2 regions of the Ancylobacter sp. GW821-FHT10E12 genome follow, and region 1 is predicted to be linked to the other one. Evidence: predicted binding sites of a transcription regulator. Region 1 holds the regulator's gene; the other holds the start of a gene.
What was found. Region 1 encodes PhoB, which activates phosphate uptake and scavenging genes when phosphate is short. Its sites were predicted from a motif close to TGTCATNNANCTGTCAT; they were not measured.
Positions count from the first base shown of each region.

Region 2: a site for PhoB is predicted at 3,960-3,976, ahead of AC1RU4_RS02760 (YdcH family protein). Genes of this name have one in related genera too.

Region 1 is NZ_JBXASN010000005.1:30,879-38,555, forward strand. Features, by position in the region: gene AC1RU4_RS07925 (AraC family transcriptional regulator) at 1-29, opposite strand, end outside; gene AC1RU4_RS07930 (LysR family transcriptional regulator) at 128-1,024, opposite strand; gene AC1RU4_RS07935 (SDR family oxidoreductase) at 1,185-1,949, shown strand; gene AC1RU4_RS07940 (nitrile hydratase accessory protein) at 1,962-2,303, opposite strand; gene AC1RU4_RS07945 (SH3-like domain-containing protein) at 2,300-2,665, opposite strand; gene AC1RU4_RS07950 (hypothetical protein) at 2,659-2,994, opposite strand; gene nthA (nitrile hydratase subunit alpha) at 2,991-3,740, opposite strand; gene phoB (phosphate regulon transcriptional regulator PhoB) at 3,945-4,646, opposite strand; gene phoU (phosphate signaling complex protein PhoU) at 4,691-5,404, opposite strand; gene pstB (phosphate ABC transporter ATP-binding protein PstB) at 5,431-6,252, opposite strand; gene pstA (phosphate ABC transporter permease PstA) at 6,260-7,093, opposite strand; gene pstC (phosphate ABC transporter permease subunit PstC) at 7,108-7,677, opposite strand, start outside.
Region 2 is NZ_JBXASN010000002.1:77,081-84,757, reverse strand. Features, by position in the region: gene AC1RU4_RS02785 (EAL domain-containing protein) at 1-1,086, shown strand, start outside; gene AC1RU4_RS02780 (YqgE/AlgH family protein) at 1,207-1,839, opposite strand; gene AC1RU4_RS02775 (protein-disulfide reductase DsbD domain-containing protein) at 1,975-2,850, shown strand; gene AC1RU4_RS02770 (peroxiredoxin) at 2,966-3,451, shown strand; gene AC1RU4_RS02765 (YdcH family protein) at 3,574-3,780, opposite strand; gene AC1RU4_RS02760 (YdcH family protein) at 4,007-4,192, shown strand; gene AC1RU4_RS02755 (propionyl-CoA synthetase) at 4,488-6,449, shown strand; gene AC1RU4_RS02750 (DUF1013 domain-containing protein) at 6,567-7,271, opposite strand; gene ispH (4-hydroxy-3-methylbut-2-enyl diphosphate reductase) at 7,592-7,677, shown strand, end outside.

The DNA.
Region 1 (7,677 bases):
GGTATGTCCTCGGTCGACAAGCGCTGCATGGCTCTATCCCCGCGGCCCGCTGGCCGGGCGGTGTGGTGTGACGTTACGGCAGAAAAGTCAATGAACGACTGGGGCGGCCAGCCGCCGGGAGCCCGGATCAGAGCTCCCAATAGGGCGGATCGCCGAAGGCGGCACGCAGGCAATCGGCAAGCGCGCGCAGCTTGGCCGAGGGCAGCCGCCCTTCGGGATGGGCGACATAGATGAATTCCGGCTCGGTGACGGCGCCGACCTCGACCAGCTGAAGCGCTCCCGCCCTTATGGCCGGGCCGGCGATGAACAGCGGCAGCAGGGCGATGCCGAGCCCGGCCATGGCGGCGTCGCGCATCACCTCGCCATTGTTCACCCGCAACGCGACCTGGCCGCGCACCTGCACGGTCTTTTCCGCCGTCACGAAACGCCAGTCGGCAATGCCGCGATGGGTGTAGAAAATGCCGCGATGGCCGTCGAGCGCCGCCAGCGAGCGCGGCGACCCGTGCTGCGCCAGATAGGAAGGCGCCGCCACCAGCACCCGCCGGCTGCGGGCGAGGCGCCAGGCGACGAGCCGGCTATCATGCATCGGCCCATGCCGCACCACGCCGTCATAGCCTTCCGCCTGCGCGTCGATGCGGCGGTCGTCGAGCTCCAGCGTCAGCTCGATGTGCGGGTGGCGGGCGAGGAACGGGTAGAGCGCCGGGCCGAGATGCAGGCGGCTGAAGGTGACCGGGGCGGACAGGCGCAGCGGGCCGGCAAGCGTGCCGCGCCGCTCGGCGAGATCGGCCGCTGCCATGTCGAGGTCGCGCAGCGCGCCGGAGGCCCGCTCCAGGAACGCCGCGCCGTCCTCGGTCAGCGAGAGCTTGCGGGTCGAGCGGTGGATGAGGCTGGCGCCGAGACGGCGCTCCAGCTCGGCCAGCCGGTCGCTCACCACCGATTTCGACAGCCGCAGCCGGCGGGCGGCCTCGCTGATCGAGCCGGCCTCGGCCACGGCGACGAAGGCGGCGATGCCATCGAGCTTCATCGTTCGGCATTCCCGGACATCAGGTTCACTATTTGCAGGCTAATCCGAACGCAGCGGCATCGCCATACTCATCGACGAAACAGGCCGGCCGGAGCTTTCCGGCAGACGGCCGCAGGCAATCGAACAGAATTTCCGAACAGAATTTCCGAGGAGAATTTCCATGGCTCGTCTCAAGGACAAGGTCGCGCTCGTCACCGGCGCCAGCTCGGGCATCGGCCGCGCCACCGCGCGGCTGTTCGCGAAGGAGGGCGCCAGGGTGGTGGTCGGCGCCCGCCGCAAGGAGGAGCTGGACGCCCTGGTCGCCGAGATCGCCGCCGCCGGCGGCGAGGCCGCCGCGCTGGCCGGCGACGTGCGCTCGGAAGACTATGCGCGGGCGCTGGTGGCGCTGGCGGTCGAGCGCTATGGCCGGCTCGACATCGCCTTCAACAATGCCGGCACGCTGGGCGAGGGCGGCGACAGCGTCGGCGTCTCCGCCGACGGCTGGAACGACACGCTGGCGATCAACCTCACCGGCGCGTTCTTCGGCGCCAAGCACCAGATCGCGCAGATGCTGAAGGACGGCGGCGGCTCGGTGGTGTTCACCTCCACCTTCGTCGGCTACTCGGTCGGCTTTCCCGGCACCGCGGCCTATGCGGCGTCGAAATCCGGCCTGATCGGCTTGACCCAGGTTCTGGCCGCCGAATACGGGCCGGCCGGCGTACGGGTGAATGCGGTGCTGCCCGGCGCGGTCGATACCGACATGTATCGCGAGAAGAACAATACCGCGGAGGCACAGGGCTTCATCACCGGGCTGCACGCGCTGAAGCGGGTGGCCGGGCCGGAGGAGATCGCCCGCGCGGTGCTCTACCTCGCCTCGGACGATGCCTCCTTCGTCTCCGGCACCGCGCATCTGGTCGATGGCGGCCTGTCGATCACCCGCACCTGACGGTTCGGAGGATCAGCCGGCGCGGGGCGGGTCGACGGCGATCGGGGTGGTGCGGGCGACGTGGTGATGGTCGGAGGCACGGAACCGCACCACCGCGCGGGCCTGCTCGAACAGCGCCCCGGCCTCGACCAGCCCCTTGTCGAGGAGCAGCGCCACCGCCGCCTCGTGCCAGCACTGGTAATAGGGCGCATCGGGATGGGCATGGATCTCGCCACTGAGGCGGGCGGCGAATTCCGGCCATTCGAACAGGCCGCGTTCATGCAGCTTGACCACCAGAGCGAAGGCCTGCGCCTCCCACGGGGCGGCGAAGATGTGCGGCCGGTCGAGATCGGGGAGGGTCGGGGCGGTGGTCACGACGCCGCCTCCGTCCCGCAAGGCAGCAGGTAGCTGTCCCACAGGTCGATGGTGAGGCTGTCGCCGTCCGCGCCCTGCGGACCCCAGAGCTCGCGCATGGAGAAGCGCACCGCGTAGCAATATTCGCGGCTCTCCTCGTCGCCGACGGCGCGCAGGTCCGGCAGCGCGAACAGGCCGTGGACCTTCACCACCACGCCGCGCCGGCCACGGCAATAGCGCGGCAGGCGGGTATGGGTGCGCGGATTGAGGTTGCGGGTGACGACCGCCTGCCCGAGCGCGAAGGCCGGGAGGCGGGAGGCGTCCTCCGTCCGCGTGGTGGCGCCGGCGGCGAGCAGATCGAGGATGTCGGCCGCGCTCAGCATCCGGCATCCCCGTGCAGGGCGGCGGCGTACTGGGCGGCCAGCTGGGCGTCGATCTCCTCGGGCGCCAGCAGGCCCTTCTCCATCATCAGCCGCGTCACCGCGAACCACCATTGCTCGTAATAGGGCCGGGTGAGGTACAGCGCCGGGTCCAGCCGCTCGCGCGACTGGCGGAACTCGTCGTCGGAATAATGCGCGCCGATGGTGATCATGAAGAGGGCGCACATGCGCCGCTCCCATTCCTGCTTGAACACCGGCTCGCGCCCGTCATAGCCCTCCGGCACCACGCGGCCGAAGCCGTCGACGCCGCCGCAATCATGCAGGGAATTCATGGCGCCGCCTCCATGGCAGGTGCGGAAGTACCGGCCTCGGTGACGCCGATCATGCTGTCGCGGGTGACGAGGGCGGCCAGCGCCGCCTCGTCCATCCCCTCGGTGCCGGGCGGACGGCGGGGGATGACGAGGTAGCGGATTTCCGAATTGCTGTCCCAGACGCGGATTTCCATGCCGTCGGGCAGCCGCGTGCCGAATTCGGCCAGCACCGGGCGCGGATCGCGCACGATGCGGGTGCGATAGGGCATGCTCTTGTACCAGACCGGCGGCAGGCCGAGCACCGGCCACGGGTAGCAGGAGCACAGGGTGCAGACGACGACATTGTGCACCTCGGCGGTGTTTTCCAACGCCACCATGTTCTCGCCCTGCGCGCCGGTGAAGCCGAGATCGGCGATGGCGGCATTGGCGTCCTCGAACAGCCAGGCCCGATAGGCCGGGTCGGTCCAGGCGCGGGCGACGACCCTGGCGCCGTTCCTCGGGCCGATGCGGTTCTCGTAGAGATCGACCACCGCGTCGAGCGCGGCGGGATCGACCAGACCCTTCCGGGTGAGCAGTTCCTCCAGCGCCTTGACGCGGGCGCTGATCTCGATGTCGGCGATCGAGGTCAGCAGCGCATCGGCGGGCTCGGAATGGATGCGGTGGAAATGGTCGTGAGGATCGTGGGGATGGTCGCCGTGATCGTGGTCGTGGTCGTGATCGTGGTCGTGATCGTGGTCGTGTTCGTGATCTTGGTCTTGCGCTGCCATGACAGTCGGTCCGCCGAAGCGCCTGGGCGCCGTGAGGGCGACACTATGCGGACATGCCGGGCGCCTGTCGACGACGCAGGGGTAGAAAAGCGGCATGCCCAAGATCGCGGCGACGGACCGGCGCCATGGCCGCGCGACGCCCCCCCGGATGCGCCGACACGCCATATCGTGGAGGTCGCCGGCGCCTGTTGTCGCCGGCCGCGCTCAATGCGCGCGGGCGAACATCTCGTTGAACGAGTAGCCGGAGCCGCGCACGGTGCGGATCGGGTCGGGCTGGCGCGGACGGTTCAGCGCCTTGCGCAGGCGGCCGACATGCACGTCCACCGTGCGCTCGTCGATATAGACGTCCTGGCCCCACACGCCGTCGAGCAGCTGCTCGCGCGAATAGACCCGGCCGGGCGACTGCATGAGGAATTCCAAGAGCCGGAACTCGGTCGGCCCGAGATGCAGCTCGCGGCCGGAACGGTGCACCCGCTTGGTCTCGCGGTCGAGCTCGATGTCGCCGGCGCGCAGCAGCGTCGAGACGTGGTCCGGCTTGGCCCGGCGCAGCAGCGCCCGCACCCGCGCCACCAGCTCGGGCACCGAGAACGGTTTCACCACGTAGTCGTCGGCGCCGGTGGCCAGCCCCCGCACGCGCTCGGTCTCCTCGCCGCGGGCGGTGAGCATGAGGATCGGCATGCGCTCGGTCTCCGGCCGGGCGCGCAGGCGCCGGCACAATTCGATGCCGGACAGGCCCGGCAGCATCCAGTCGAGCAGCAGCAGGTCCGGCACCGTCTCGCGCAGCCGGGTCTCCGCCTCGTCGCCCCGCCCGACGCTCTCCACCGCATAGCCTTCGGCTTCGAGATTGTAGCGCAGGAGCAGGGTCAGCGGCTCCTCGTCCTCGACGATGAGAATGTTGGTCGGCATCGCGTTCCCCGTGCAAGCTGCGCGTGACTGCCGTTCCGTCCGGCTCAGGACGGGAACGGAACCGAGGTCATGCTGGTGGTGTCCTGCTTGGGCCGCTCGTCGGTGAGCAACTGGCCGGTCGCGAGGTAGTGCACGGTCTCGGCGATGTTGGTGGCGTGGTCGCCGATGCGCTCGATGTTCTTGGCGCAGAACAGCAGGTGCGTGCACAGCGAGATGTTGCGCGGATCCTCCATCATGTAGGTGAGGAGCTCGCGGAACAGCGAGGTGTAGAGCACGTCGACTTCGCCGTCGCGCTGCCAGACCTCGATGGCGCGCGCGTCCTCGCGGCTCGCATAGGCGTCCAGCACCATCTTCAGCTGCTCGAACACGATGCCCGCCATGTGCTCGACGCCGCGCACCAGCTTCTGCGGGTGGAACTCGCCGGAAAGCGCCAGCACGCGCTTGCCGGTGTTCTTGGCGAGGTCGCCGATGCGCTCCAGGTCGTTGGCGATCCGCATGGCGGCGACGATTTCGCGCAGGTCGCCGGCCAGCGGCTGGCGGCGGGCGATGGTGAGGATCGCCTTTTCCTCGATCTCGCGCTGCAAGAGGTCGATCGGGCCGTCGAGCACGATCACCTTCTGGGCGAGCTCGGTGTCGCGCTTCACCAGCGCCTGCACGGAATCGGCGACCAGCTGTTCGGCCTGCCCGCCCATTTCCACGACGCGACGGCCGATCTCCTTGAGATCGGCGTCGAACGACGAGACGATGTGTTCGGTCATGGGGATGATCTCTTTCGTCGCGCGGTTCAGCCGAAGCGGCCGGTGATGTAGTCGCGGGTGCGCGCCTCGCGCGGATTGGTGAAGATATCGGCCGACGGGCCGGCCTCGATCAGCTCGCCGAGATAGAAGAACGAGGTGATGTCGGCGCAGCGGGCGGCCTGCTGCATGTTGTGCGTGACGATGACGATGGTGAATTCCTGCTTCAGCTCGTCGATCAGGTCCTCGATCTTCGAGGTCGAGATCGGGTCCAGCGCCGAGGTGGGCTCGTCGAGCAGGATCACTTCCGGGCGCACCGCGATGGTGCGGGCGATGCACAGGCGCTGCTGCTGGCCGCCGGACATGCCGAGCGCCGAGGTGTGCAGGCGGTCCTTGGTCTCTTCCCAGATGGCGGCCTTGCGCAGGCACCATTCGACGCGCTCGTCCATCTGCGCCTTGGAGAGGCTCTCGTGCAGGCGCACGCCGAAGGCGATGTTGTCGTAGATCGACATCGGGAACGGCGTCGGCTTCTGGAACACCATGCCGATGCGCGAGCGCACGATGGTGGAATCGAGCTCCTTGCCGAGCAGGTCGACGCCGTCGAACAGGATCTGCCCTTCCGCGCGCTGGCCCGGATAGAGCTGGTACATGCGGTTGAAGATGCGCAGCAGCGTGGACTTGCCGCAGCCCGACGGCCCGATCATCGCGGTGACGCGCTTCTCGGGGATGTGGAAGTTGATGTTCTTCAGCGCGTGATTTTCGCCGTAGTAGAAATTCAGCTTCTCGACCTTGAGCTTGGGCTCGGCGGACGGCGCGGTGGCGCGGTTGACGGCGGAAGCGATGTCGATCGAGGTCTCGGGTGCGAAATTCATAGCCGTCTCACTTCATCTTCGCCAGGACGAGGCGGGAAAGGATGTTCAGGGTGAGCACCCCGACCGTGATGAGAAGCGCGCCGGCCCAGGCGAGGGCGACCCAGTCCTCGAACGGGCTGGCGGCGTATTGGTAGATGGCGATCGGCAGGCTGGCCATCGGCGCGGAGAGGTTCACCGACCAGCCGTTATTGCCGAGCGAGGTGAACAGCAGCGGCGCGGTCTCGCCGGCGGCGCGGGCCACCGCCAGCAGGATGCCGGTGACGATGCCCGCGCGGGCGGCGCGCCAGGTGATGAAGGTCACCACCTTCCACTGCGGCGCGCCGAGGGCGAAGGCCGCCTCGCGCAGGCCGATCGGCACCAGGTTCAGCATGTCCTCGGTGGTGCGCACCACCACTGGGATGACCAGGATGGCCAGCGCCACCGAGCCGGCCCAGCCGGAGAAGCCGCCGAACGGCACCACGAGCAGCTGGTAGACGAACAGGCCGATCAGGATCGACGGGGCGGAGAGCAGCACGTCGTTGACGAAGCGCACCACGTTGCCGACATGGGTGCCGCGGCCGTTCTCGGCGAGGAAGGTGCCGCACATCAGGCCGATCGGCGTGCCGACGGCGAGGGCGACGCCGATCTGGATCAGCGAGCCGATGATGGCGTTGAGCAGCCCGCCGCCGGCGCCGGGCGGCGCGGTGATGCGGGTGAAGACATGCGGGCCGAGGGCCGGCAGGCCGCGGGACAGCAGCGTCCACAGGATCCAGGCGAGCAGCACCAGCGACAGGGCGGCGAAGCCGGTGGAGATCGCCTTGACGGCGTAGTCGGTGGTGCGACGGCGGGCGAGCGATGCCATGATGATGTCCCCACTCAGCCCTTGAGCTTCGAACGAACCAGCAGGCGCGAGAGCGCCAGCACGATGAAGGAGATGACGAACAGGATGAAGCCGAGCTGGAGCAGCGCCTGCAGCTTCAGCGAGCCGATCGAGGCTTCCGGGAACTCGTTGGCGATGGTGGAGGCGATGGTGGCGCCCGGCGCGAACAGCGAGGCCGACATGCGGGTGGCGTTGCCGATGACGAAGGTGACCGCCATGGTCTCGCCCAGCGCGCGGCCGAGGCCCAGCATCACCGCGCCGACCATGGCCGTGCGGCCATAGGGCACCGAGACGTTGCGGTAGACCTCATAGGTGGTGGCGCCGACGCCATAGGCGGATTCCTTGATCATCGGCGGCACCGATTCCAGCACCTCGACGAACATCGCGGTGATGAAGGGCAGGATCATCAGCGCCAGGATCAGGCCGGCGGTGAGCATGCCGGCGCCGAGCGGCGGGCCCTGGAACAGCGCGCCGAGCACCGGGATCGGCGACAGCCATTCGATGAGCGGCGGCTGCACGTAAGCGGCGATCAGCGGCACGACGACGAAGAAGCCCCACATGCCGTA
Region 2 (7,677 bases), on a different contig from region 1:
GTCGGCGGCGACCGAATCGAGGTGTTCCGGCCCTCGATGCGCACCCACAAGCTCGACCGGCTGACGCTGGAGGCGGACCTGCGCACCGCGCTGGAGCGCAACGAGATCAACGTCGTCTACCGGCCGATCGTCGAGCTCTCCACCCGCGCCGTCGCCGGCTTCGAGGCGGTGACGCGCTGGCAGCACCCGACGCTGGGCATGCTCGGCCCCGACGACTTCCTCAGCCTTGCCGAGGATACCGGGCTGATCGTCGACCTCGGCCTGTTCACGCTCGACGCCGCCGCCCGCCAGCTCGGCTCCTGGCAGCGCAACATGCGCGGCGAGCCGATCTTCGTCTCGGTCGACATTTCCTCGCGGCAGATGCTGCGCCACGACCTGCTGCAGGACCTCAAGGCGATCCTCGCCCGCAACGTGGTGGCGCCGGGCACGCTCAAGCTGGAGCTCTCCGAATCGCTCGCCATGGAGAACCCGGAATATGCGGCGCAGATCCTGATGCGCATGCGCGAGCTCGGCGCCGGGCTGACGCTCGACGATTTCGGCACCGGCTATTCCTCGCTCGCCTATCTCCAGCGCTTCCCCTTCGACACGATCAAGGTCGACCGCACCTTCGTCAAGGCGCTGGGGCGCAACGGCAACAAGGCGCAGCGGCCGGTGATCCTGCGCACCATCGTCACCATGGCGCATGATCTCGGCATGGAGATCGTGGCGGAAGGGGTGGAATCCGAGCCCTCCGCCACCGCGCTCGCCAAGCTCGGCTGCCGCTACGGCCAGGGCCCGCTATTCGGCGAGACGGTCGGCGCCGACGAGGCGCGCCGGCTGCTGCAGCCGGAAGCCGCGCCCGCCTCGCTGCTGGAGCGCGGCCGGCTGCTGCGCCGCGGCGGCGGCGGGAAAGCTCCTGAAAGGCCGGCGGCCGACAAACCGGCGGCCGACAGGCCCACCTCCGACAAGCCTCCTGGCGACAAGCCCTCTGGCGACAGGCCGGCGACCAATGGCGAGGCAGGCGGCAAGGTCGCCGCCCGCCCGGCAGCGGCACCGGCTCCCCTCGCCCGGCCGGCACCAGGCGAGGCGCCGGCCAAGGCATCCTGACGCGCAGGGCATCCCGACGCTCAAGCCATCCCGACGCGGCGCGATCACGGCATGGATCGGCGCGCGCCGCCTTGGGCGCGGCACGAGCGGCGACGGCACCAGCGGCGACGGCTGGAAAGCTCAGGCGTGGCCCGCGTCGGAGGAGAGCATGCCGGGGTCGATGCCGATCTGGCGCAGCGCCCGGTCATATTTGCCCGCCGCGTCGGCGCCGAACACCAGCGTCGGATCGGCCGGGCAGTTGATCCAGCCGTTCTGCTGGATCTCGTTCTCCAGCTGCCCCGGCGCCCAGCCGGCATAGCCGAGCGCCAGCACCGCGCTGGCCGGCCCGCCGCCGGCGGCGATCGCCTTCAATATGTCGAGCGTCGCGGTGAGGCAGATTCCGCTGTCGATCGGCAGCGTCGAATCCTGGATGAAGAAATCCGAGGAATGCAGCACGAAGCCACGCCCGGTCTCCACCGGCCCGCCCTTGAGCACCGCGACGTCGCCGGCGCCGCGCGGCAGGTGGATGCGCTCCTCCTCCGGCACCACGTCGAGCTGGACGAGCAGGTCGCGGAAGCTGATATGGCTGGCCGGCTGGTTGACCACGATGCCCATCGCCCCCTCCGGGGAATGGGCGCACATGTAGATCACCGCGCGGGCGAAGCGCTCGTCGCGCATGCCGGGCATGGCGACCAGCAGCTGCCCGTCGAGGAAGCTGGCGCCGGCTGGGCGGTCGGAGCCGCCCCTGTCCTTCTGCTTCTGTCCGATCCACATGCGGAAAGCCTAATCGCGGTCGGCGGCTTTTTGAAGTGCGGCCGAGCGATCCGAGCCTTCGCCGCCGCCCGCCCTCACATGAAAGTGCGGGCCGCCCGGCTTTTCGCGCGCCGCGCGGCGGGCTATCGGCAAGGTATGACCCTTTGCCGCGCCCCCGATTTCGGCCCCGCCTTCCGCCGCGCCGCCCTGTTCCTCGCCGCCTGCGCGCTGGCGCCGGCCGGTGCGCCGCGCGCCGTCGCCGGCGTCGAATCGCCGTGGTCGGCGCCGGACGGCACCGCGGTGCGGCTGCTCGCCGGCGCGCGCGACGGCGACGCCCATGCCGCCGGGGTCGAGATCCGGCTGGCGCCGGGCTGGAAGACCTATTGGCGCTATCCCGGCGATGCCGGCATCCCGCCGCATTTCGACTGGAGCGGCTCGCGCAATGTCGAGCGGGTCGAGGTCGCCTGGCCGGCGCCGACCCGCTTCGACGAGGGCGGCGCGGTCTCCATCGGCTACAAGCACGACGTGCTGCTGCCGCTGCGGGTGGTGCCGGTCGACGCCGGCGCGCCGGTGACGCTCAATCTCGCGCTCGATTTCGCGGTGTGCAGCACCATCTGCCAGCCGGCGAGCGCCGCCGTCTCGCTCGACATCCCGGCCGCCGGCGCCGCCCCGACATCGCCGGCGCTGGTCGAGGCCGCGCGCGCGGTGCCGCGCCTCGCCGCGCTCGGCGCGGCCGGCGCGCCGGCGCTGGAGCGGGCGACGCTGGAGGCCGCCGGCGGCAAGGCCAGCATCCGGGTGGTCGCCCGCCTCGCCGACGCGGCGGAAGGCGACCTGTTCGTCGAGGGCCCGAACGAGGAATGGGCGCTGCCGCTGCCCGAGCGCGCGGTGGCCGGCACCGACGGGCGCACCGTCTTCGTGCTGCCGGCGGACGGCGTGCCGAAAGGCGCGAACCTCGCCGACAGCCCGCTGCGCTTCACCCTGGTCGACGGCGACAGGGCGGTGGAGGTGACGGCGCGACTTTCCGCCCCATGAAAGCGCTTTCCGTCGAACGGGAACCGATTATGCTACCGGCGCCGCGCCGGAGCCGCACAAGAACGGCTCTGCGCACCGCGTATATTTTGCCAAACGCCCGTTGAAAGGAAGCATCATGACGATCAAGGTCGGCGATACCCTGCCGAGCGCCACCTTCCGCGTCGCCACCGCGGACGGCCCGGTACCGAAGTCCACCGAGGAAATCTTCAAGAACAAGAAGGTCGTGCTGTTCGCCGTGCCGGGCGCCTTCACCCCGACCTGCCACAAGAACCACCTGCCGAGCTTCATCGCCCGCGCCGACGAGCTGTTCGCCAAGGGCGTCAGCACCATCGCGGTGACCGCGGTGAACGATCCCTTCGTGATGGAAGCCTGGGAAAAGGCCTCCAATGCCGGCGGCAAGATCGTGTTCCTCTCCGACGGCAATGGCGATTTCGCCAAGGCGGTCGGCCTCGATTTCGACGCCTCCGCCGCCGGGCTCGGCCTGCGTTCCAAGCGCTATTCGATGCTGGTCGACGACGGCGAGGTGCTGATCCTCAATGTCGAGCCGGTGCCGAGCAAGGCCGACACCACCAATGCCGACGTGCTGCTCACGCAGTTCTGATCGCGGGCTCCCGTTCCCCGGCGGCACGCCGCCGGGGAACGGGCTGCCACGAATCTTGTCCCCCGCGGCACGCCGCCGGGGATGTTCCGCCGCGAATCACGCCGGCCGGCGGTCCGGTTCGCTCAGGCGATGATGTCGGGGAGGATCTGGTCCTCGACGAAGCCGATCCGGTCCTTCAGCAACAGCTTGCGCTTCTTGAGGCGGGCGAGCTGGAGCTGGTCGCAGCCGGGAATGGAATGCAGCGCCTCGATCGCGGTGTCGAGATCTCGATGCTCCTGCCGCAGACGCTCGAGGAGCGCCTTCAGCTCGCGTTCCTCATCCGTCGTGATCTCTGCCAAAACGCCGACCCGCAACCCGACTCGCCATCGCCCGCATACGGGGCGCCGCGCGATTATCGCCGGGCTTTCCCGTCGCCGCAATATGCCGGGCGCCCCGCCGGCCCCCTCTCCCGCATTGCACGACGATGGTGCGCTGCAGCGCATCGTTTCGTCGACACGACCGCCCATCGATGACAGAGTGATGACGTTCCTAATCCAGACAGGGAGATCAAAGTCCATGTCCATGCAGGCGCATGTCGCGGAATTGGAAAGGCGCCATCAGGCGATCGACAAGGAACTCAAGGCCGAGATGTCGCATCCGGCATCCAGCGAGACGAGAATAGCCGAGCTCAAACGGCGAAAGCTGCACCTCAAGGACGAGATCACCCGACTCAAGACCGATGTCGGGAACACGTATCACTGAGCATGATTTGCGGAAGCCGTGTGGCCTCTGCCAAGAGCACATGCTCCAACCACTTGAATTTGCAGAATTTTCTCATTGACCGGGCCCCAGGCCCGATCGGAGGGATTCCATGATTCGACGCGTTGAAGGTTCAGCGCTTTCGCCGCCGGCCCTCGGGCCGGCGGTTCGCGTTTGGCAGCGGCCCGCGCCTGAACGAAGCACGACCAAGGTCGTACGCATTTGAGCGTTCTTGCAACCGGCGCGCGCTGCCGGTTTCCTTGAAGAAAAATAATCGGGATTCAGGGAGACGCCGAGCATGACCATTTCCCATTCTGCCGACGACGGCGCCGCCCCGGCACCCGCGTCCGGCTACCGCGCCGCCTATGCCGCCTCGATGGACGATCCCGAGCGTTTCTGGCGCGATGCCGCCAGGGCGATCGAGTGGATCGCCCCGGCGCGCCAGGTCTTCGATCCCGATCTCGGCGCCTATGGCCGCTGGTTCGTCGGCGGGCTCACCAATGTCTGCCACAATGCGGTGGACCGGCATGTCGATGCCGGACGCGGGCCGCAGCCGGCGATCTTCTATGACAGCCCGGTGGCCGGCGCCCGCCGCACCGTCACCTATGCCGAGATGCTGGCGGAGACCCGCACCCTCGGGGCGATGCTGCGCGATCTCGGCGTCGAGAAGGGCGACCGCGTCGTCATCTACATGCCGATGGTCCCGGAGGCGGTGATCGCCATGCTGGCCTGCGCCCGCATCGGCGCCATCCATTCGGTGGTGTTCGGCGGCTTCGCGGCGGCGGAGCTGGCGAGCCGCATCGACGACGCCCGGCCGAAAGTGGTGCTGTCGGCCTCCTGCGGCATCGAGCCGAGCCGCATCGTCTCCTACAAGCCGCTGCTCGACCTCGCCCTCACCATGGCGAACCACAAGCCGAATGCCTGCGTCATCCTCCAGCGGCCGCAGATGGAGGCCAAGCTGCTGGCCGGCCGCGACCACGACTGGGCAAGGCTGCGCGAGGCCGCCGCCGCCGGCGGGCGCGGCGTCGACTGCACGCCGATGGGCGCCACCGACCCGCTCTACATCCTCTACACTTCCGGCACCACCGGAAAGCCCAAGGGCGTGGTGCGCGACACCGGCGGCTACATGGTGGCTCTGCGCTGGTCGATGCAGGGGCTCTACGGCGTCGAGCCGGGCGAGGTGTTCTGGTCGGCCTCCGATATCGGCTGGGTGGTCGGCCACTCCTACATCGTCTACGCGCCGCTGATCACCGGCTGCACCACCGTGCTCTACGAGGGCAAGCCGGTCGGCACCCCGGATGCCGGCGCCTTCTGGCGGGTGATCGAGGAGTACAAGGTCGTGGCGCTGTTCACCGCGCCGACCGCGCTGCGCGCCATCAAGAAGGAAGACCCGGCCGGCAGGCTGATCGGCGATTACGACCTGTCGAGCCTGCGCACGCTGTTCCTCGCCGGCGAGCGCGCCGACCCGGACACCGTGCTGTGGGCGGGCGAGAAGCTCGGCGTGCCGGTGGTCGACCATTGGTGGCAGACCGAGACCGGCTGGGCGATCGCCGGCAACCCGGCGGGCCTCGGCCTGCTGCCGGTGAAGCCCGGCTCCACCGGCGTGCCGATGCCCGGCTACCGGATCGACATCCTCGACGAGGGCGGGCATCCGGTTGCCGACGGCAAGATGGGCTCGATCGCCATCAAGCTGCCGCTGCCGCCCGGCTGCCTGCCGACGCTGTGGAAGCAGGACGCGCGCTTCGCCGAGAGCTACCTCTCGGAATTCCCCGGCTATTACAAGACCGCCGATGCCGGCTTCCGCGACACCGATGGCGGCCTGTTCATCATGGGCCGCACCGACGACATCATCAACGTCGCCGGCCACCGGCTCTCCACCGGCGGCATGGAGGAGGTGCTGGCCTCGCATCCCGACGTCGCCGAATGCGCGGTGATCGGCATGCATGACGAACTGAAGGGCGAGGTGCCCTGCGGCTTCGTGGTGCTGAAATCCGGGGTGGAACGGCCGCCGACGGTGATCGAGGGCGAGATCGTCGCGCTGGTGCGCGAGCGCATCGGCCCGGTGGCGGCGTTCCGCATCGCCATCACCGTGGCGCGGCTGCCCAAGACCCGCTCCGGCAAGATCCTGCGCGGCACCATGAAGAAGATCGCCGATGCCGAGCCGTGGAACCTGCCGGCGACCATCGACGACCCGGTGGTGCTGGACGAGATCGCCGCGGTGCTGAAGGAGCGCGGCCACGTCAAATCGACGGCGGCGTAGCTCCCCCGACGGCGCCCGGCCGCCTCGCCGCGTCATGCAAAAGCAAAGGGGCGCCTCGGCGCCCCTTGTCTCATGCCGGACCGGACCCGATCGGCGATCGGTGGTCCTCGGCTCCGGTCAGTTGTCGTCGACTTCGGTCTTGCGCGAACCGCCGAGCTTGGCGAACACGGTCTCGAGGTCGAGCGAATCCTCCTTCGGCTTGCGCGGCACGGTGAAGCCCTCGTCATGCGGCGCATGCGAGGTGGTGACCTCGGCCGGCAGCAGGGTCGCACCCTCGCCGGAGACCGCCGCCGGACGATCCTTGGAGGAGCGCTGCACCTCGATGTCGAGATCGATCTGCGAGCACAGGCCGAGCGTCACCGGGTCCATCGGCGTCAGGTTCTGCGCATTCCAGTGGGTGCGCTCCTTGATCGACTCGATGGTGTGCTTGGTGGTGCCGACCAGCCGCATGATCTGGCTGTCCTTCAGCTCCGCATGGTTGCGCAGCAGCCAGAGGATGGCGTTCGGCCGGTCCTGGCGCTTGGACACCGGGGTGTAGCGCGGGCCGCGCCGGCGCTTGGGCTCGGGCAGGCGCACCTTGGATTCGAGCAGCTTCAGCCGGTAGTTCGGGTTGGCCTCGGCGCGGGCGATCTCCTCGCGCGACAGCTGGCCGTTGGAGACCGGGTCCATGCCCTTGATGCCCTGCGCCACTTCGCCGTCGGCGATGCCCTTCACTTCGAGGACGTGCAGCTTGCAGAAATCGGCGATCTGATCGAACGTCAGAGCGGTGTTTTCCACCAGCCACACCGCGGTGGCCTTCGGCATAAGAGGGGCGTTCGCCATGGGGCGCGTCTCCAGTGAAATGGCGTTCGGCAAACGAACGTAGAACATGCGTAGTCCCGCGCGCTCCGCCACCCCTTGGGGGGCGGAGCCTCGGACCGTCTCGCGATGACCGGGATGCGTGCAATATAGGCCGAGCCCGCGCCTAAGGCAATTGAGAAGGCGCGAGACGCCGATGGCGGCCGGACGCCGGCTTGACAGCATCGGCCGCTCCACCCAATGAGGTGGAGGCGAATTGCAACTTTCCCTTGGACGTCACATTTTTTGTGCATGCCGCGCCGGCCGCCTCGCAAGGGCGCGGCGACCCTGCAACGGAACCCGCGATGAGCGTTACCGACCCGCCTGCCGAGAAGCGTCCGCTGCGCGTGCTGCTCTGCGCCCCGCGCGGCTTCTGCGCCGGCGTGGTGCG